3 regions of the Vreelandella vilamensis genome follow, and region 2 is predicted to be linked to each of the others. Evidence: predicted binding sites of a transcription regulator. Region 2 holds the regulator's gene; each other region holds the start of a gene.
What was found. Region 2 encodes FliA, which starts transcription of late flagellar genes. Its sites were predicted from a motif close to CTAAAGTTNNNNNNNNNNCNGCCGATA; they were not measured.
Positions count from the first base shown of each region.

Region 1: a site for FliA is predicted at 4,284-4,310, ahead of QC823_RS10790 (FliC/FljB family flagellin). Genes of this name have one in related genera too.
Region 3: a site for FliA is predicted at 1,472-1,498, ahead of fliD (flagellar filament capping protein FliD). Genes of this name have one in related genera too.

Region 1 is NZ_JARWAN010000016.1:68,389-75,622, forward strand. Features, by position in the region: gene QC823_RS10785 (TDP-N-acetylfucosamine:lipid II N-acetylfucosaminyltransferase family protein) at 1-2,925, opposite strand, end outside; gene QC823_RS10790 (FliC/FljB family flagellin) at 3,055-4,209, opposite strand; gene QC823_RS10795 (flagellin N-terminal helical domain-containing protein) at 4,450-5,895, shown strand; gene QC823_RS10800 (cell division protein ZipA C-terminal FtsZ-binding domain-containing protein) at 6,164-6,754, shown strand; gene QC823_RS10805 (hypothetical protein) at 6,813-7,193, shown strand; gene QC823_RS10810 (helicase C-terminal domain-containing protein) at 7,204-7,234, opposite strand, start outside.
Region 2 is NZ_JARWAN010000008.1:77,555-84,788, forward strand. Features, by position in the region: gene QC823_RS06870 (bifunctional diguanylate cyclase/phosphodiesterase) at 1-686, opposite strand, end outside; gene QC823_RS06875 (sensor domain-containing diguanylate cyclase) at 683-2,800, opposite strand; gene QC823_RS06880 (OmpA/MotB family protein) at 2,822-3,493, opposite strand; gene QC823_RS06885 (motility protein A) at 3,499-4,299, opposite strand; gene QC823_RS06890 (RNA polymerase sigma factor FliA) at 4,376-5,080, opposite strand; gene QC823_RS06895 (flagellar protein FlhE) at 5,105-5,521, opposite strand; gene QC823_RS06900 (hypothetical protein) at 5,575-6,291, opposite strand; gene flhF (flagellar biosynthesis GTPase FlhF) at 6,288-7,234, opposite strand, start outside.
Region 3 is NZ_JARWAN010000011.1:79,319-86,552, reverse strand. Features, by position in the region: gene fliD (flagellar filament capping protein FliD) at 1-1,332, shown strand, start outside; gene fliD (flagellar filament capping protein FliD) at 1,601-3,010, shown strand; gene QC823_RS08580 (MBL fold metallo-hydrolase RNA specificity domain-containing protein) at 3,054-4,460, shown strand; gene nhaD (sodium:proton antiporter NhaD) at 4,609-6,087, opposite strand; gene QC823_RS08570 (putative bifunctional diguanylate cyclase/phosphodiesterase) at 6,482-7,234, shown strand, end outside.

The DNA of each region.
Region 1 (7,234 bases), on a different contig from region 2:
TGGTATAGATCGGCTACGCTCTACGTAAACATCATGCTCAACACTAGGGTGAATATCATGATCAGTCAAAATATCTACTAGCGGTTGAACATGCATATTATTAAAGCAAATATGTATTATTTTTTTCCCTTCTTTAAGGGGTTTATCGTTAGTAATCTGGTCTCTTTTATCGGCCATGCCTTCTTCAATTAGGTACCCCTCCGCCTTCGCCTCATCCACCTCCTTCAACAATCCATACGCCATATCCTTGATGCCATACACCGTATGCAGAAGGAACGCGAGCTTGGTGCGCTGGTTGTCGGTCAGCACTGCCATACGCTCATAGCTTGGGAGGAACAACGCATCGGCACTTTGCAGTTCGGTGGCTTGGCGTTTTTCCGCTGGTACGTTTTCCGGTAGGTGGCTCAGATACTGCTGATCATTGAAACGGTAGAAACGGAAGCCATGGCGAGCCATCCAGTGTTGTATTTCTGCAAGGTTGGGCTGACGCTGATGGGTCGGCTGGAAGGCAATGCGCACTTGAATGGCAAGGGTATCTTTCAATGCCTTTTCACCATGTTCCAGAATGGCCGTGGCGTCGCTCAGGTCGTCCAGAATCAGCCAGTCCAGGCTTTCAAGGCCTTCAATGCTGTCCAGGGCGATAGTATTGATCGGCAGCTTGGTGAGCACCCTGGCGCCTTGCGGATTGGCGGCGTGCTGCTGTTCCGGGGGTAGTGGCTCAAGCGTGCTGCTGAAGGCAGGGTCCAGGCAGGCATGAAGCGTTGCCGGCTGGCCATCGCCGAGGGCGGCATGAGGGAGCACTTGAACGTCTTCGCTGCCTTCAAACTGTTGAGGTTTTTTCACTTGGCTGGTGGGGTCAAAAGCGACAATACCAAAGGCGTTTAATTTGCGAAGCCCTTCAATACTTTTTTGGCGGATAAGCTTTGCACTGTTATCAAGTGTGATGATCTTTCCTGCTAAATTCCAGGTGAACCCAACATCCACTTCTTGGGATTCAGGGTGCTGTACCTCAACAGGTGCATCTTCACCTTCGAACCAGGCTTCCCCCTGTTTGTTGAAGGTAAGTGCCTCGGGAGCTTTGCCTTCACAGTAACGTTGCCATATAGCACGCAGCGCCTTGGTCAGGTGGTACGTAAAACGTGGGCCATCGCAAACAGGGGATTGAAGCAAGACATCTCGAAGATGTGTACGAATAGTGGCTAGACTGTCTAGGTCGCTTGCCAGCTCCAGCACGCGTTCGTGGTATTCATCCCAGCTGTTCACAACCAACTCCGGCATACCGGCGTTGACAAGGTGAGTGGCACTGTGGCGTCCGGCAAATGTTGGGCCGGGAAGTGAAACCACTGGCACGCCCATTAAAAAGGCCTCGCAGGTGGTCAAGCCGCCGGAATAGGGCCATGGATCCAGGGCAATATCAGCCTGATTATAGGCATCCAGCATTTCATGATTAGCGCCGGGGCCTTCAATTAACAGGCGCTCGCGCGAGATCCCTTCGGCTTCAAGCTGGGTATAAAGATGTTCACAAAAAGCTTCGCTACTATATGCGCGACCTTTCAATAGCAGCTTGGACCCAGGTAATTGATGCATTATTTTGGACCATTCTACCAGGGTCTTATGATTGATCTTGATAGGGTTGTTAAAACAAGCCAGCGTTATATAGCCATTGCGCTTGGCAGGAAGCTCATTAATATTTGGAAGGTTTTTGGGCGGATCAAAAATAATGTAATCATCGGGCAAACGAATCAATTTTTCAGTGTAGTGTTTGTCTTCACCCTTGGGCGTTTCAATGCTATCGCTGATCAAGTAGTCTATTGACTTTACGCCCGTTGTGTTAATCAGCCCCCCTACCCATTTCATTAGTAAAGGTGCGGGCTGCATGGCAATCACCTTCATTCGATTGCCAGTATTGTGGCCAGAAAGATCAATTAAAATGTCGATTTTATCGTCACGCATTTTCTGATAGAGAGCTTTATCAGAAAATTGATTAATTGATAGCCAATGATCTATGCATGATTGTAATCTTAGGGATATGCTGTCCTTAATATCACTGGTAGAATAGGCGAAAAGCTCTGCCTCTTCAGAATTGAAATGCTCTAAAAATCGCACTATCATCTTGCCTACCGGATGACTGCGAAAACCATCCGAAAGCATTCCGATTCTAAGGCGACGAGAAGGGTCTAGATTTTCCGCCAAAGGCCGTTTGGGCGGATCTTGGGGTGCGTAGTGCACTTCCCATTGGTTGATAACTTCTTCAATTTCTTCGCGTGATACCTCGGCATCATAATGCAAAGAAGTTAGCCAATTTGAATAAGGTATCGGGTCTTTTCCAGTCAATTTCTCAGATTTTTTATAGTAGGCAATCGCGCTATCCAGATTCCCTAAATCCCGCATGACATTACCAAGACTGTTCCAGTGCACATGAGAGTCAGGATTCAACTCTATCAGGCGTAAAAACACCTCTTTTGCTTCTTCTAACCGAAACAAGCCGTTTAGTATTTTTCCTTTCGTATCCAGCACTCTAATATCCTTAGGTGATAGATGCTCGGCTTTTTCGATATAATCTAGGCCGGTTGTAAGCTTTCCTGCATCAAAATATATTTTAGCTAAAGTTGTTAAGCAAAATACTGAATTCGGTTGAACAGTTTGAGATAACTCTAGATATTTTAGTGCTTCCTTGGGTTTATGGCGCTTATATTCAATATATCCCAGCCATTCTAATATTTCATGGCTCTCAGGCAATTGCTGTTCCGCTTTTGCCATGGTTTGATAAGCCTCATCAAGCTCATCTTTCTCAAGGTGCCATTGAGCCAGTTTTATCCACGCATTAGCATTGTGTGGCTGACGTTCGGTTTGTTGACGAAGTTTTGCCAAACTTAATGGCTTGCCAACGGAACGGTTTTGAATATGTCTATTTTTGCGCACCATGAGAACTCGATCTTAGCAAGGATGAATAACGCTACTTCAAGAGGATAGAACTATAAAAACTTGTAATATACAATGATAAAAAAGCAGGCCATAGGGCCTGCTTCATTATAAAGCTTATAGCGTTTTAGATTAGCCCAGCAGAGACAGCACGCTCTGAGGGATCTGATTGGCCTGGGCCAATACGCTGGTACCTGCCTGCTGCAGGATCTGTGCACGCGTCATGTTGGCTACTTCTTTTGCATAGTCAGCATCTTCGATACGTGAACGTGCAGCGGAAAGGTTCGTGCTGTTGGTTTCAAGGTTGGTAATAGCGGAATCAAATCGATTCTGTACCGCACCCAGTTCAGAACGCAAACCATCAATGGTGCTCAATGAGTCATCCAACTGCTTCAGCGGATCTGATGTAGCAATTGTCAGCGCATCACCAGTGATGGTGACGCTGTCAAGCGTAGCACCAGCACCACCAGTAGAAGCTGTAGCATCAAAGCTTTCAACTTCATAATAAATGGTATCACCATTGGCATCGGTAGTACCGGTATCCAGAAACAGGTTCCCGTCAGCATCGGATACAACGTCACCACCACCGGTGTAACCGTCAACGTCTGAAACATTGGCAGCTGCTACGCCGGTAAAATCAGCGATAGCAATTTCAGTATCGCCTGCAGTGGTGGATGCAGTGGTGGCTGCTGTAAAGGACTTCCCATCAACATCGGTGAGTTTTTCACCATCAGCAGGTGCTGAAGGATTATCAGGACCATTGACATTAAAGCCAGTAAGATCAAGGGTGTCGCGGTTGATGGCCGTCAGTGAAATCTCGATGGTTTCATCATCGTTGGCCCCTACCTGAATACTCATGGCAGAAACGCCTTCATCTAGCACCTTGGTGCCGTTAAAGTCAGTTTCTGCTGAAATGCGATCAATTTCTGTCAGGCGCTGATTGATCTCATCCTGAATAGAGTTCAGGTCATCCTGGCTATTAGTGCCATTTTCCGCTTGAACCGTCAGCTCGCGGACACGCTGGACGTTGTCGTTGATCTGGTTCAGGGCGCCTTCGGCAGTCTGTGCAACAGAGATACCGTCGTTGGAGTTACGCACCGCCTGGTTTAGACCGGTGATCTGGGCGCTCATGCGATTGGCGATGGCCTGACCGGCGGCATCGTCAGCAGCGCTGTTGATGCGCAGACCTGAAGACAGACGCTCCATGGCAGTGCTGAGCGAGTCGTTTGACTTATTCAGGTTCTGCTGGGCGATCATGGAGGTGATGTTGGTATTAATCACTGACATGGTGATTCTCCTTTACTTTGACACTGGCCTAGAAGGCCCGCTTTTTCGGCCACATTGTGTGCCGTTATTACTGATTACGGCGGATGGGAGGAAACCTTTAGGGTACTTGATAAAAAAAGGTGTAAAAGTTGGTAACAGGAGAATGATAGAGAGCATGCCTCTCGCGTAAACGATGAAAAAGGGGTGTTCGCAAGTAAAAAATTAAGTAGCATGAGGACAAATGAATGCAAGGAGGCAGTCATGGCCGTCATCATCAATACCAACACTCTCTCGCTCAAGAGCCAAGCCCACAACACCCGTGCGAACGGTGCGTTAGCCACCGCCATGGAGCGCCTATCCTCCGGCTTACGCATCAATAGCGCCAAGGACGACGCTGCCGGTCAAGCCATGGCCAACCGCATGGAGGCCAGCCTTCGGGCTGGTGACAAGATCACCCAGGGCATCAATGATGGCATCAGCCTGATGCAGACCGCGGAAGGTGGCCTGGATGGCATCAATGGCCTGCTGCAGCGTGGGCGGCAGCTGTCGGTGCAGGCGGCAAATGGAACCCTGTCGAATTCCGATCGTGAAGCGCTGCATGGCGAGTTCTTGCAGCTACAAGATGAAATCGATCGGATTTCTTTCGATACGCAGGCCTTCGATAAGCACCCTTTGGCGCCGGCCGAACAAAGGCAACTGGATGCCGCGCTTGGTAATACTCAAACTCTCAAGGATGTTGTAACCAAGGGTGTTTGGGACAATAGTCGTCCTTCATCAGCTGACCCAATAGGGTTTATCCCGAAGGGCACGAAGGGGCTTGTCATTGATATTGATTCTTTGGGAGCTGATGATGATATCCAGCTTTTTACCATCAACGGTACCCATCTTGTGGGCACACCACTGGAGGTAAATGATCCCGACGATGTTGACTATACCTGGTCCATTAATGGTATTGATAACCCTGATGATTTGAAGCAGAACTTGCTTAATTCAGCTAATGGCTTCGGTGATGAAGTTGAATATGATGATTCCATTCTCTTTCACAATACAACCGAATATGATCCGCCGCCGGGAAGTGTTGTAACACGCCGTGTTGCTGGCATGAATATCGCCTACAGCGGTGATGGCGATTGGCATGATAATGGAGTGAATGACGGCTACAATGACCCTGGAACTCGCCTTGAAAGGGTGGTGATTGAAGAAGTGAACCAACCACTCTTTCTGGCCGTAGCCGGTAATGGGCATTATAACTTGAAAGTTGACTGGGATGAGATGCCGGATGGTCCTCCGCCACACCCACTCAGCACAGACACAGATATCGTCATGGACGCCGATTTTGGCGGAAATGCGAACAAGTTGACCATCCCCGCCACACCCTCAGATAGTGAAACACTAGGTTTGAAATATGTGAACCTGCTGACTCAGGGTGGTGCCGGAGCCGCTATTGAAACCTTCGACGACGCTCTTTCACTGGTTGATGGTTATAGAAGTAATTATGGCGCTTTGAATAATCGCTTTGAAGGTGCCATCGCCAACCTTGAACAGCAGAAGATAAGCACCAGTGCAGCACAATCTCGCATTATGGACGCAGATTATGCATTGGAAACTGCCAACTTGGTGAAAGCGCAGATCATCCAGCAGGCAAGCAGCAGCATGCTGGCCCAGGCCAACCAGGTACCAGAACTTGCGTTGACGCTGCTGCAGTAGGAAGCGTTTTTTGCCTCTTTTTGAAGCTGCTGATTTCTTAATTACGCTGCTTTTGAATGCCGTTTTCCAATCACGTCACAACCTCGATTACTACCTTCTGACTGCTTGCCACTGAGCGTGTGGGTGCGTACACGATGAGTCCATTTTTGACCTGTGACGTCTAGCGTGATGTCGGTGCTTTATTTATAGCGCCCTTTTCATCAGGCGCTGCATTTTTATGCCCAAACGCGTATCTTAAAGCTATCCGATAGCGTGATGAGGAAACACCATGTCATCTTCCAACCTCCCCATACTGCTGGCCGGCGTCGCGATTGTGCTCGGGCTTGCCAGCCTTTGGCTTTTTTACCGCGTGGTGATCAAGCCACGCCAAGCGGCAAAGCCAACCACCCCTGCGCCTAGCCCCGCGCCGCAAAAAACGCCTGACGCGGCGGCGCCCACGCCGAAAAAACCCGCCAAAACCCAAAAGCCCGCGCAGCAGTGCTTGTTTGTGGTGTTTGATGCGCCAAGCCAAGCGATCAACCAGGCGCTGGGCGAAATGCTAAAAGAGAAAAAAGCCTTTTACGAGGCGGAGCTGGGCGCCTTCCACCTGCCGCCGGGGCCCAAGGGCTACCCGCTGATGGTGGCCAGCGCCACCTCGCCGGGCAAGCTGCCGCCGCTGCATGAAGGGGGCGAGCACGCGCCGGTGCAGGGCATCTCGATTTTGATCCGCTTTTTGAACGCGCGCAAAGTCTCAAGAAGCCCCGATGATTTGATCGCCTTCACCCATGAGGTCGCCGAGCTTGGCGGGCATATCCTCGATGCCAAGCGCGAGCCGATCACCGAAGAGACGCTGGCTGAAATGCGCCGCGAGGACGAGTAGACTACGCGCGTTTATCACTGCCTTAAGTTGCTGCCACCTCTATGATCAACGTACCAGAATGAGCTATCGACAATACGAAGCGCCCTTTCAGCTTTATGACGTGGTGTATGTGATCATCCCGCGGCTGGACCAAGCGCAGAAGCTGGTGAACGGCACCTTGGCGTCGCTGATCAATGGCGCCACGGACCATAAAGATTTAGCCAAGCGCATGGAGCAACGTCGCGAGTTCACCCTCGAATTGCAGGCGATCCACACCAATTTGGAGCACCTGCTGGAGCGCTACCGGCCGGATGTGAAGGATATGCTCGCCTCAGGCGGCGCGAGCGGCAACCGCAAGGTGGAACCGGATGAAATGGAGCAAGAGGCGATTGAGCGCGCCAAGGAGATTTACCGCAAGGTGGTCGCGTTTCAAACCGGCCGGCGAGAAGTGCCGTGGTAGGGGGGGGGGGTTAGAGCAAAGCCGCTAAAGCTTGGTTCGGC
Region 2 (7,234 bases):
CCCCGTAGCGCTTCGGCCTCACGCTGCTGATCGCTACGCTGAATCACTACGCGCGCCGTTATATCTAATATCGCTACGCTTTCACCGCGGCGCACCGGCATCTGATTCACCACGTGAACGATATAGCCAGGCGATAGCCGGGCAACCACCAAGGCCTCCAATTCGCCGCCACCGTTTTCAATCCGCAGAGCGTGAAGCAGATACGGCGTGCCACTGTCTGCCTCACGGTAAAGCGGTGATACCGCACTTTCCGACCCGGCATCATTGGAGGCCAGCGCTTGCAGCCATGGCGAGTCGTCAAAAGAAAACGACCCCGGCGCCGTTGCTGCCACGATACCTCCTTCCGGTAACAGCACGGCAACGTCTTGCCACACACTCAGGCTATCGCGGCGGCGATTTAACAGATTCGCTAGATCTTGCTGCGCTAGGCTTTGGTTTTGCCTGAGGCGGTAAAGCTCGGCCACGCCTTGCAGCGAGTGCCGCGACGCATCAAGCACGCTTTCCATCCATTGCGCGACCATCTCGGCATTGGCGGCGGTGTGCGCCTGCGCTTGCTGTTGCTGATTGTGGTAAAAGTGGCGCATTTCCCACACTACCAGTAGCAACAAGCCCACAAACATCACCCCCGCGCTCCAAGTGGCACGCCGTGGTGACATCCAGTTTCCAATTAATGAGCGTAACGTCACGACACCTCCCTCGTCGCAACTTCCACTCGATTTCGCCCCTCATGCTTGGCCCGGTACATCGCCTTATCCGCCCGCGCTACCATGCTTTTGCAGCTATCATCCGGCTGCCATTCGGCCACGCCGATACTGACCGTTAGCGGTTTGTGCAGCCCCTCAACGTTGAGCGTTGTAATCAGCTCGCGTAGGCGCTCTGCGAGGCCGATTAATGCCTCAATATCGGCATGCTTAGCGAGCACAACAAACTCCTCACCGCCCCAGCGGCCTAAATGGTCGCAACCACGCAGTGAGTTCTCCACCAAGCTCGCCAGGGCAATCAACACGTCATCGCCCAAGGCATGGCCATGCGTATCGTTGATCTCTTTAAAGTGATCCACATCAAACAACAGCAGCCCAAATTGCGCTCCATAGCGTTTCGCCGCCACCAGCTCAGCGTCGATGGCCTGTTCAATACGGTAGCGGTTCCATACCTGCGTTAAGGGGTCAAAATGTGCCAGCTGCTCTAGGCGCTGATTGGCGTCTGCCAGGGCTTTACGCTCTTGCTCTAAGTAACCGTTTAGCTTGCTGATCTCATACGCCGATATCGCCAGCGTCAGGTCTTCGCCCAAATCCATCGCGGCTAACCGCTCAACGCGCTGCCACGCCTCGCTTTTGCCGATGACTTCTTCGCACCAGGCGGCACACGGCGAAGGTAGCGTCAGCACAGACGGTTGGCTCGGTGAAGGGTGAGGGTGATGGGTCTTAGGGTGATGAGTCTTAGGGTCACGGGGCGAAAGCTGCATGGCCCAATAAAGCGCTTCAACCTGCTGCGGACGAAAAAAGAGCAACCAACCACGCGCTTCCAAGTTAAGCGGTAACGGCACCGCCAGCAAACCGCAATGCTCGCCCATCGCCAAGGAGCTGGTCAGCGGGTTTTTCGCCAACTCACGGCTGCACCAGGGGCCAGCATGGTCATGGGTGCGCGCCAATCGTTTGACGAGTTGGCTAATCATGGTAGGCGCCGGGGCACTTCCTGCTAGGTAGGTATTGCCGTCAATCCAGAGCGCTACGCCGTGGGCGCGAAAAAGCGCCATCCAGGTCTCGGCCTGCGCCTTCAATAGCTGCGCGGGGCTTTGCGGCTCTTTCCGGGTAGTGCTGGAGAGTACCAGGCTATCTTGCACGCGCTGAAGGTAGCGCGCTTCCTGCCGCGCCTGCAGCAGCAATAAGCGCTGTGTTGCCATCTGCACCAGCGCCCGCACGGCATCGCGCACCGGCGGTGGCGTGGGGTAAGGCGTCGCCGCATGACAAACAACCATCCCCCAAAGCCCGGCATCCCCTTGCATGGCGAGGCTTAGTGAGCCGCGCACATTCAGCTTTTGTAAGTAACGCACGCGATCCGCGGCAGGGGCACGTAACAGGCTATCTTCCAGTGAAGGCGCCGTCGGCTTGGGTAAAAACCCCACGGCAGGCGCCTCAATATCCTGAATATAGCGAATAGGGTTGCGCTCGTAGGCATGGCGCAAGCCAACGGGGAATTCGCTGGCGGGAAAGCGCTGACCCAGGAGCGTAGGCAACCGCCCCCCGAGTGCCTCGGCAAGAATAAAGCCATGCCAATCGCTATCAAAATGGCACACCACCACCCGATCGTAACCGGTTAACTCTTGGATCGACTTCACCAGGTTATCAAGTAACTCTTCCTGGTGTGTGGCATCAGCGAGCTGCATCAGCCGTTCATTAACGGCCCCAAGCAAGCGCCACTTGCCAAGCGGTTGCAGCGGCTCGATTTCGACCAACACCTGCGAACCGCTGCGCAGTGCATGAACCTGGTAGCGTTTGTTGCGCCCGTGCGTTTGGCGCACAAAGGTGAGTGGTGCCGGCAAATGCTCACGTCCTTGCATGGCACGACGCAAACGCTGGCTCAACCGCTTGCCTAGAAGACACGCCAAGGAAAGCGTATCGGGCGCGGGCAACGCAATGTCGAGTAACGCGCCCAGGTTCGCGCTTACCGAGTGCACCTGACGGCACGCACTATCCACCGCTACCACCGCGCCAAAAGGCTGAATTTGGGCAGCTTGGGCAGCTAATGCGCGGGTAGAGAACGGATTGGCTGACGAGTTATTTGCACACAATGACGTCAAGAGCGTTGCCTCGAAAACAGATTACCGACCTACCGGTTGGCGCAGTAGTAGTTCAACACGCCGATTAGCCGCGCGACCTTCTGGTGTGTCGTTACTTTCCATGGGTTGGGTGTCAGCATAGCCAACGGCCCGCATACGAGAAGCGTTAAGCCCCTCATCTTGTAAATGGCGTAGCACGGCAATCGCCCGGGCCGCGGAAAGCTCCCAATTAGAAGGGAAACGTACGGTCGAAATGGGAATATTATCGGTGTGGCCTTCAATCGAAATTTGCCCGTCAAAGGATTCTAACACCTCGACCAAGCTGTCAATCACCCCGCGCCCCTGCGACGTCAGCTGTGCAGCGCCGCTGGCAAACAGCAGGCTGTCATCAATACGCAAGGTAATGCCCTCACGCCCCTGCTCAACATTGACGCCCGGCACCGTCAGGCCGGAAAACTGCGGCTGCAAACCATCGTGGCGAGGCTGTATCCCGGTTGCCATGGTCGCAAGCGACATCGAGGGCATCGCACTGGGCGGGCGCATACGATCACTATCGCTTGCTTCGCCGCCCCCTGGGGGGGTGAGTGCAAGCAGCAAAACGAACAGCGTGATTAAAAGCGTTAACACGTCAAGGTAGCTGGTCAGCCAGCTTTCATCGTCGCCATCTCCTGAGGGCGACGGCTCCAACGTGCGGCGCGTATCGCGGTCCAACATGGCCGCTACCCCTTATTCTTACGCGTTTTCACGTTAGGGTCGCGAATTTCATCGTGATAGTTCGCGATAAACGAGTTAAGCGTCTCCTCAATAAACGAGGGCAGCCGACGCTTGGTAATCAGCGAGATCCCTTCCAGCACCATGTTCATGGTGATCAAGCGTTCTTCCGTGCGACGTTCAAGCTTCACCGCGATGGGCTTAAAGATCAGGTTGGCCAATAAAATGCCGTAAAAGGTGGTCAACAGCGCCACGGCCATACGCGGTCCGATAATTTCTAAGTCGCCGGCATCCATGACTTCCAGCATATTTACCAGCCCCACCAAGGTGCCGATCATCCCAAACGCTGGGGCATAGGTGGCCATGGTGCGAAAGATTTGCGCCTCGGCGTGTTCGCGCGCCTTAAGCCGCGCGATCCGCCAGCGCAGCATATCGAAGATTTCGTCTTCTTTGGTATTGGCAATCACGAGCTGAATCCCGGTACGCAAAAAGGGGTTGCGAGTGTACTCCAGCGCCTCTTCAACCGCGCGAACATCGCCTTTGAACCACAACCGCGACATGTCCACAAGCTCTTTGATGTCGTCACGCACGTAGGTATTTTCACGCCGGAAAACCACCCCCACCAAACGCACCACGCGCAGCACTTCGCGCAGGGGGTAACTGATAAACGTCGCGGCGAGTGTGCCGGTAATCACGATCGCCAGCCCCGGCAAATTGAGAAAGCTCTCGGGCGACTCTGCGGTAAAAAAAAGCACACTCACCAGCAGGACAATGCTGGCAAACATACCGATTAGCGTTGAAGGGTTCATCAACGGCTCCTTGCCGGTCACTTGAAGTCAAAAAATGTCGTACCCTCGGCACGGCGAGGATGATTATCGGCTCCGCTTAGGCGGAATCGTTTAGTTTTGCGCGTAGACGGCTCACCGCCTGACTGTGCAGTTGCGATACCCGCGACTCGGTCACGCCGAGCACCGCTCCCACCTCTTTTAAGTTCAGCTCTTCTTGGTAGTAGAGCGCCATCAAGAGCTTTTCGCGCTCGGGCAGCATGTCAATGGCGGCCACGAGGCGTTCGCGCTGCTGGCTGTCGAGCAGCTGTTCAAACGGCTGGCGCTGCGCGCCTTCGCCGGCGGCGGGTTCACCGCTCTCTTCCACTAGGGCCTCAAACGGCAGCAGCTGCCCGCTATTGGTGTCGTGAAGCAGCTGCTGATACTCGCCAAGCGGTATCTCCATCTCAGCGGCAATTTCGTGCTCTTCCGGCGCGCGTCCAAGACGCTGTTCTAACTCACGCACGGCGCCATCCACTGCCCGCGCGGAACGGCGCACACTGCGTGGTAACCAGTCACGGGTACGCAGCTCATCCACCATCGCCCCACGAATACGCTGACTGGCAAACGTGGCAAAGGTGGCCCCCTGGCTGGCGTCAAAACGGCTTAATGCTTCTAACAGCCCCACCGTGCCGGCTTGGATCAAGTCATCAAGTTCGATGCTCGCTGGCAGCCGCACCTGCAGTGTTAACGCCTGGCGTCGCACCAGTGGCATGTATTGAGTCAGTTGATCTTGCTGTTCAAATCTACCCTGTGCTGTGTACATCGTTTCGCCTCGCGGCTGGCACCTTCACTGGTAATTGACGATAACTTGCATGCCGCTCACCCGCACCGGCCGCGTTCCCGCGGGCAATGTGAAGCGAAAATGCAGCGGCGCCGCGGCGGGCTCGCCAGCAAACGCCTGCGTGCTTCCGCGCATTCCTGTTAACGCTGTACAGCGCTCAGATTGACACAGCCAAGCGTTGACCGTCTGCCCCGGCGGGTGTTGAAAACGCCATTGAATGCGGTTGATTTCCCCGCCCTGAACGGGGGCATCCGGCGACGGCGCGGCGTGTTGAGAGGTGCTTTGACGGTCGCTCATCGCCACCATCATACCCGGCACCTGCGCCACCCAGCTACCCGGGGCGGCCTGGGCCACACCCGTTAACAGCACTGCGCACAAGGCAAAGATACTTGCCCAACGCTGCCTATCATGGTGTCGTTGCATGGCGTTTGCCTCGTTTTCGTTATCTCATCACTTAAGCTTACGCCAAACGGCGTCTATTGGGCCAAAATTAGCAGCTCAACGCCTAAATAAGTCTGTGCGGCCGCGTGCAAATTATCCAACAGCCCGGCGCGCGGCAAGTGAGGTTCGTGCAGCGCCAAAAGCCGCCTGGGGCCACCGGCATGACGCAGTTGGCGCAACGTGCGGTAGGTATCCGCGAAGGCATCGGCGTGGCTGCTCACCCAAAGCGCCCAGCGCGAGTGCTCGCGTGCCAAGCGGTGCAAGGCGGGATCATCGGGCATCACGACCCGCACGTCCCAGTCATCCGGGTCACCGGCCCATCGCCGCCCCAGCGCTGACCATTGCCCTAACCGCGCCTTAACGCGATTCGCTTGCAACGTGCTGGGGGAAGGTAAGCCCACCACCATCAACACCGTTTTGGGCTTTGGCGGCGCTACCGTTTCCGGCTCTGCGCCGGCCGCGGCAGTCGCGGCTTGCTCGTCCGGCGCACTTTCCTCGCGCGACTCGGTTTCGGTTTCGGTTTCGGTTTCGGTTTCGGTTTCGGTTTCGGTTTCGGTTTCGGTTTCGGTTTCGGTTTCGGTTTCGGTTTCGGTTTCGCCCAGCATCTCGGCATTTTCGACCGAACTGTCTACCGCTTCCTCTTCGATCGCCTGCGGGTCGTCTACCACGTCACCGGCCGCATCCGACTGCTGTTGACGCTGCAGGTTGGCCCATTTACGCAGCCCCGACGCTTGATCTTGCGAGCCCGTCACACGACACCCTCCCGATTAACGCTCCCTAGCTGGCGAATCGCATCGCGGGCCATCAGCGCATACAGCAGCGCATCCAACAGCGCCGTATCGCGCCGCCGACGCCGACCACCAAGCAAGCCGAGCAAATCGCTGCGTAGTGAGGCCGCGGCTTCGTCGGTGGCCACATCCAGGTGCGCCGCCACGGCGGCGCAGCCGCTTGCCATCAGTAAGCGCACTTCAGCGCTAACTTCGCCGCCATCATCCTGTTTGAGCTGCTGCCAGGCGCGACGGGTCAACGGCGCCAACCCCTCACCTTGCAGCTGAGTGACCAATAGCGACAGCACATCGGCGCCTAAGTGACGTGGCGTTAGCCAGTAGCGGCGCACCACGGTCTTGGCGCTTTCCGGGTCGCGGACTTCCCCGTACCACGCCAAAAGCGCCTCGCCGTCGTCGCTCTCTACTTCGGTGTAAACATCCCACAGCTCCAGCGGCTGGCCGCGAAAACGCACATCCACACGATGGGTTAAGGTGCTTTCAGCAAAGAGCGGCTTTACCGTGGTGCGCTCGCCCCGGCAGATAACCCGCTGCGAGGCGCGCACTTGGCTAACCCAGGTAAGGCGCTCGGCATTCAGCCACTCGCGCGTCGCGGCGTCCGGCAACAGCGGCAGCAGATGCACCGCGACACCGCTTTGCGCCGTGAGGGCCGCCAAGCGTGGCTGCCAACCCGCCGGGTGACGGTGTTGTAACCACGTCAGCGCAAGCCATGCGCCATCCGGGTCGAGGCCGATATCCGGCATTGCCCAATCGCAATTACGCTCGTTGCGCCGCGGTGACCACTGCATTCCCAACGTGGCACCGGCGGGCGGGAAATCTGCAAGCAGCTGATCCAGACGTTGATCTTGCACGGCCGCCGGCAGTGCGGCCAAATCCCAGCTTGCTTCCAAGTGGGCAAAGCCCCCAACAC
Region 3 (7,234 bases), on a different contig from region 2:
CTTAACGGTCTTCTGGATCAGCTGCGTAGCGCAGAGCGCGAAAAGCTAGCACCCATTGAGCAGCAGCTAGAGACCGAGCAGACCAAGATTTCCGCTTATGGCAAGTTAGAAGGCGCGCTTTCTGAGTTTCAGAGCAGCGCCAGTGCGTTAGGCGATACTTCGCTCTACGAGAGCCTTTCTACCAACACCAGCGGCGAAGCGGTAAGCGCAGCCGCGGATGAAACGGCGATGCCGGGCAGCTACAACATTGACGTCACCTCGCTTGCCACGCGCGGCACGTTGGCATCAGATGGCGTTGATAATGCTGAAGATCCGATCTCTGGCACTGATGCCCAGCAGATGGAGTTTACCTTTGGCGATGGTTCGACGCGAAATGTTGCCATCGCAGCAGATAGCTCGCTTGAAGATATCCGCGATGCGATCAACGCCGATGAAAATGCGGGCGTCAACGCGACCATTATTAACGACGGCAGCGGCACCAATGAGTTTCGCTTGGCGCTGAGTTCGCGTGAAACCGGCGCAGATGCTTCGATCTCAAGTTTTTCGTTTGATGGTGCGGAGCCAGCGCCTTTCACCTCCGACACCGACAATACCCACCAAGCGGGTACCGATGCGAGCCTGGACGTCAACGGCATCACCATCACCAGCGCTAACAATCAAGTAGAGGGCGCGATTCAAGGCGTGACCTTGAACCTGCAAAGCGAAGGCACCGGCACGGTTTCTGTTGAACAAGATACCTTGGCAGTGCGTGAGGCGGTGACAGGCTTTGTGGATTCCTACAACTCGCTTAAAACTTCTATCGGTGAGCTGACCTCCTTTAATCAAGAAACCGGGCAGGCCGGAGAGTTAAACGGCGACAACACGGTCCGTAGGGTTGAGTCGACGTTGCGCAGCGCGCTAAGCGGCGGTGTTGCCGCGGGCGGTGATGGCTTTTCGATGCTGAGCGATATCGGTATTTCGCTGGAACTTGATGGCACGCTTTCCGTGGACGAAGGGCGTTTGGACGACGTGATCGCTAACGAACAACAGGCGTTATCGGATTTCTTCGCCGGAGGCGAGAACGCTACCGGCTTGGCTGAGCAAATCGACACAAGCGTCGGCCAAATGCTGAGCAGTTATGGCACCGTTCAGGGGGCCATTAACGGCTCTGAAAATCGGGTGGAGTCATTAGGTGATCGCTATACGCGTATGGAGCAGTCGGTTGAGCAGACCATTGGTCGCTACCGCGAGCAGTTTAGTCAGCTTGACGGCATGATCGCCGAAATGAACCAGACCAGCGACTACCTGACTAACCAGTTTGCCGCGCTAGAGTCGCAAATGAGTGCGGGTTGATCAACGCCGATAGCCTAACCGGCCAGTAAGCCCACCAAAGCCCGCTCATGAGCGGGCTTTTTGCTCTATGGCAGTGGGCGATGAGGAAAAAAGTGCTGTGTTCGCCTATCCGCTGTTACACTTAAAGAACAAAAAGGCGCTAAAGATAGCGTCTTTTTAGTCGATAGTAAAACTAACGACAATTAACCGACAGTGCGCACTGTCCGCTTTTATGCTGGCGAAGCGCAATACGTGTTGGGTTTAGCCTTGAACACTGAGGAATTCCAGTATGGCGACAATAACCTCTCTCGGTATTGGCTCCGGCCTAGACCTTAATGGCCTGCTTGATCAGCTAAAAGACGCTGAGCGCGGCAAGCTTGCGCCCATTACGCGTCAGCAAGAGCAGCAAAATGCCAAAATTTCCGCTTACGGCAAAATCCAGTCTTCCCTGGATGGGCTGAAAGAGGCCGTCGATGGGCTAAAAGACCCCAAGCTTTACCAGAGCCTTTCGGCCAGTGTGCGCGGCGATGAGATTACCGCCACCACCGACGCGGACGCGCTGCCGGGCAGTTATCGCGTGGAAGTCGCCCAGCTTGCTACCAGCGGCACCCTCGCCTCTAGCGGGGTGGCAGATGCCAGCGAAGCGCTAACGCTTAACGGTGCAACGCAGCTGGAGCTTACGTTTAATGGTAAAAAGAGCATCGCCATTGAGATAGCGGCGGATAGCAGCCTAGAAGAGATCCGTGATGCCATTAATGCCAAGAAAGACGCGGGGGTGAATGCCAGCGTGATTTTCGATGGCACAGATTACCGACTGGCCCTAAGTTCAAGCGAGACTGGCGACCATGCGTCGATTAAAGGTTTTGCGTTCTACGCTGGGGATGACCGAGCAACAGCTATCGATGTAACCGATTCGGATAACCAAACGCTGACAAGTGGCACTGCTATCAGCGGCAAAAACGCAGCTTTAACTGTTAATGGCATAGACATCACCAGCGATAGTAACGAAGTCAAAGGCGCGATTCAGGGAGTCACCCTTAACCTTGGCGAGCTGAATATTGGCGTGGACGAAACGGCAAGCAGTACCGTCACCGTCGAGCGCAATACGCTAAAAATCCGTGAAGCTATCGGCGGCTTTGTTAAAGCCTTCAATGAAATGAAAGGCACGATTGGCTCGTTGACGACGTTTTCCGGTGATCAGGAAACCGCTGGCGAGCTGGTGGGCGATAGTGCGGTGCGCACCATTGAAGGGCGGTTGCGCAGCACGTTGACAAGCGGCGTCGCCGGCGGCGAATTTTCCACGCTTAACCAGTTGGGCATTACCCTGCAGCGTGATGGCACACTGGAAATAGACGAAGGCGCGATTAGCGATCTTGCCAAAGATAACCCAAATGCTTTGAGTGATTTTTTCGCCGGCGTGGACGGTGAAAACGGCTTGGCCGATAGCCTGAGCACTACCGTCAAACAGTTGACGGGCGATACTGGCACCTTGGGTATTGCGATTAGCGGTGCGGAAAACCGCATCGAAAGCCTGGATGCCCGTTACGAACGTATGGAGAAGAGTATCGAGCGCACGATTTCGCGCTATCGGGTGCAGTTCGGCCAGCTCGACTCGATGATTGCGCAGATGAACCAGACCAGCACCTACTTGAACCAGCAGTTCGACGCGCTAGACGCGGCACTGGGTCGTAAAAAGTAATCGCCGTGCTAAATAAGCGGCACATCTCGGAAAAGGACTTTCCATGCTCGATATTCTCCACCACGGTGGCGCCGAGGGCGTCACCGGCAGCTGCCACCAGCTAATTCTCAACCATGACCATTCAATGCTAATTGACTGCGGCCTCTTCCAAGGCGAAGACGAAGCGCAAGATAGCTTTGAGCAGCTTAACGTCGATTTTGATATCAGCACGCTTAACGCGCTAATTGTCACTCACGTGCATATCGACCACATCGGGCGGCTGCCGTATTTACTGGCGGCGGGGTTTGCCGGGCCGATACTTTGCTCGATTCCGTCGGCGACGCTGTTGCCGCTGGTAATTGAAGATGCCCTCAAAATCGGTTTCACCCGCAACGCGCGATTGATCGAACAGTTTCAAGCCCAGCTTGAGCGCCAACTGGTGCCGCTGCCTTACGGGCAGTGGCACACGGTAGTAGACGCCGGCGACATGACTACCCGCGTGAAACTCAAGCGTGCCGGGCATATTCTGGGTTCGAGCTACGTGGAAGTCTCGCATCAAAACGCGCAAGGCGAGAAAGCGCGGGTGGTATTTTCCGGCGATTTAGGCGCGCCCTATGCGCCGCTGCTGCCGGCACCCAAATCGCCTTACGGCTGCGACCAGCTGGTGCTGGAGAGCACCTACGGCGACCGTCGCCACCCGGACCGCCGCGTACGTCGGGCGACGCTCAAAGCGGCCATTGAACAGGCGCTTGCCAACGGCGGCACGGTGATGGTGCCGGCGTTTAGTATCGGCCGCACCCAAGAGCTTCTTTACGAGCTTGAGACGATTATTCACCAAGAGCGCGGGGCACGTGGCCGCGCGCTTGCATGGCAGGATCTGGAAATTATCGTTGATTCGCCGCTGGCGGCACGCTTTACCGACGTCTATCGCACACTCAAACCCTACTGGGATGCCGAAGCTCAGCGCCGCCTGCGTGGTGGGCGCCATCCGCTCAGTTTCGAGAACCTCTACACGGTGGAAAGCCATGCGGCGCACGAGCAAACCGTGGCGTACCTGGCTAAAACTGGCCGGCCGGCGGTGGTGATTGCCGCTAGCGGCATGTGCGCCGGGGGGCGCATCATGAACTATCTCAGCGCGATGCTGGGTGACGCTCGTCATCAGGTATTGTTTGTGGGCTATCAAGGGGCGGGCACGCCGGGGCGCGATATTCAAGCGTATGGCCCGCGAGGTGGCTGGGTCGAGATTGAGGGCGAGCGTATTGATATCAAAGCAGGTATCACCACATTGAGTGGCTACTCCGCTCACGCGGACCAAAAAGATTTACTCAATTTCGTCAAACGCATGCGCCGCTGGCCGCACACTATTCGCCTAGTGCACGGCGAGCAGAACGCACGCGCGGCACTAAAACGCGAGCTGGAAGCGCTTTACCGGCGTAAAGGGCGTGAGGTCGAGGTGATTAACGCCGAGTAGTCGAGCGGGAGTGAAGTGCACGCTTCGACAGGCTCACTTCGACAGGCTCAGTGTGAACGGAATTCACTTTTTTCATCCTAAGTCACTGAACCCGCTCATCCCGAGCTTGTCGCGGGGTAGAGCGGGTGAACCTAATAGCCCTGACCGTTTAACTAAATAGGCCGAAACTTCCCGCATTCAGCCACATGTGGACAATGATGCTGGCGATGTAACCGAGGAAAATCACCGGGGTCCAACGCAGGTGGCCCATAAAGGTATAGGCTCCACGCGCTTGCCCCATCACCGCGACGCCGGCGGCGGAGCCGATGGATAGAAGGCTACCGCCCACACCCGCGGTCAAGGTGATCAATAACCACTGACCGTGGGACATATCCGGCTCCATGGTCAGTACCGCGAACATCACCGGAATGTTGTCCACCAACGCGGAAACAACCCCGAGGGTAATGTTCGCTGCGGTGGCGTTCCAGCCGATGTAAAGCGCCTCTGAGAGCAAGGAGAGGTAGCCCATAAAGCCTAAACCACCCACGCACATCACGACCCCGTAGAAGAACAGCAGCGTATCCCACTCGGCGCGGGCAACGCGGTTGAAGACGTCAAACGGAACGACACTACCTAGCTGCTCGAGTTTCTTGTTATCGCCGCGGCGGCTGTAGCGCTCGCGCTTGCGCTCCAACGAGCGCGGCAAGCTGCGGCGCAGGTAAAAGCCGAAGAATTGCAGGTAGCCAAGGCCGGTCATCATGCCGAGCACTGGCGGCAGGTGCAGTAACGTATGGCAGGCAACGGCGGTGACAATCGTGAGTAGAAACAGCACGATAATGCGCCGTGCACCGCGCTTGAGCCAGACATCTTCGTAGACGCTTTCGGGCTTGGCGTCCTTGATGAAGAAGTTCATGATCAGCGCCGGTATCAGGAAGTTGACCAGCGACGGTAAGAACAGGATGAAGAACTCCTGAAACTCCACCATGCCTGCCTGCCATACCATCAGTGTGGTGATATCGCCGAAGGGGCTAAAGGCGCCGCCGGCGTTGGCGGCCACGACGATATTGATACACGCCATATTGATGAAGCGCTTATCGCCCTCGGCCACTTTGGTGACCACGGCGCACATCAGCAGCGCAGTGGTCAGGTTGTCGGCGATCGGCGAGAGGATAAACGCCAGGCCCCCGGTGAGCCAGAATAACTGGCGGTAGCTGAAGCCCTTACGTAGCATCCACGAGCGAAGCGCATCAAAGACTTTGCGCTCGTCCATGGCGTTGATGTATGTCATGGCGACCAGCAGGAACAGCATCAGCTCGGTGAATTCTAAAAGCGTGATGCGAAACGCATGCTCGGAATCTGTCGACATACCGTTTTGGACGTACACCCAGCCGATCAGGCCCCAAATGATACCGGCGGCTACGAGTACGGGTTTCGACTTGCGCATGTGGATCTTTTCTTCGGCCATGACCAGCATGTAGGCCAAAACGAAGATCGCGACAGCAAAAAAGCCCACACCGCTACTGGTGAGATCGAGTTCACCAGTAACGGCGAAAGCGCTGGGGCTAAAAAAGAACAGCAGTGTAGCCAACGAAAAAAGCCAGCGGCGAAGAGATCGCGGCTGGCTTGATGGCGTATACAACTTAGTCATGGCGACGTTTTTCCTTTCAGTCAAGCGTCAAGGGGAGGGTGAAAAAGCGGCATTAGTTTAGCAATTTATACTGCAGCGCAATACAGAATAAAAACGAACGAAATCAGTTTATAGCTGCGTGATCGTGTCTTTTTTTAGTAAGTTAGTCGTTTGTGCAATGGTGTCTTAGCAATTATTGCGTTCTGTATTTGCGGCAATTTGCCGCGCTGTAGTTTTTCGCCTATCCGCCGATAACATGTCCTAGGTAACAATAAGTATCACGTTGGATTGACTGTTTATACACAATAAACGCACTATTAATCTAATACGCTTTCGCCTCTGCTGCGTCCAGGTTACTGATACGGTTAAGCCGTTAAGGCGGGGCAGCCATTAATTTTAGGGATCACGTACGTTCATGTGGCCAACTGTTTCTCTTAATAATCGCCCGCTCGTATGGGTGGCACTGGTGGCGCTTCCCGCTTGTGTGTGGATCCCTGATGCTCTTTTACGCTTGGTCGCCGCCTTTTTTGTCGTAGTGGGGATTTGGGATGCGTGGCGTCTGGTGCGTCAGCAGCGCGTGTATATGCAGCTGTCGCAAGATGTGATTAGCCTCACGGGCGATGCCGTGGTGGTCAGCGATGCGGACAATCGTGTGATGGCGGTAAACCCGGCATTCACCGAAATTACCGGCTATGAGAGCACCGAAATGGTCGGGCTTAAGCTTGAAACCCTAGCCGCGCCCCGCCACGATAAAGCCTTTTATCAAACCTTTTGGAGCACGCTGAAAAGCACCGGCCGCTGGGAAGGGGAGATGTGGAATCGGCGCAAGCACGGCGATGAGTACCCTGAATGGCTGAAAGTGCGCGCGGTGACCAATAAACGCGGCGAGATTACGCACTTTATTAGCTTATTTACCGATATCTCGGCGCAGAAAGCCCGCGAGCAGGATTTACGCCGCATCGGCTACGAAGACCCGCTCACCGGCTTGCCCAACCGCCGACGCCTGCACGATTTAATGGCGTCGCGGGTGCGCCACCTGCGCGCCGGAGAGAGCTTGGATTTGGCTTTGGTCGATATCGACGGCTTAAAAACCGTTAACGACGGGTTGGGGATTGAGCAAGGTGATCGCTTGCTGGCGCGTTTTGCCCAGCGTTTGGCGAGTTACGCG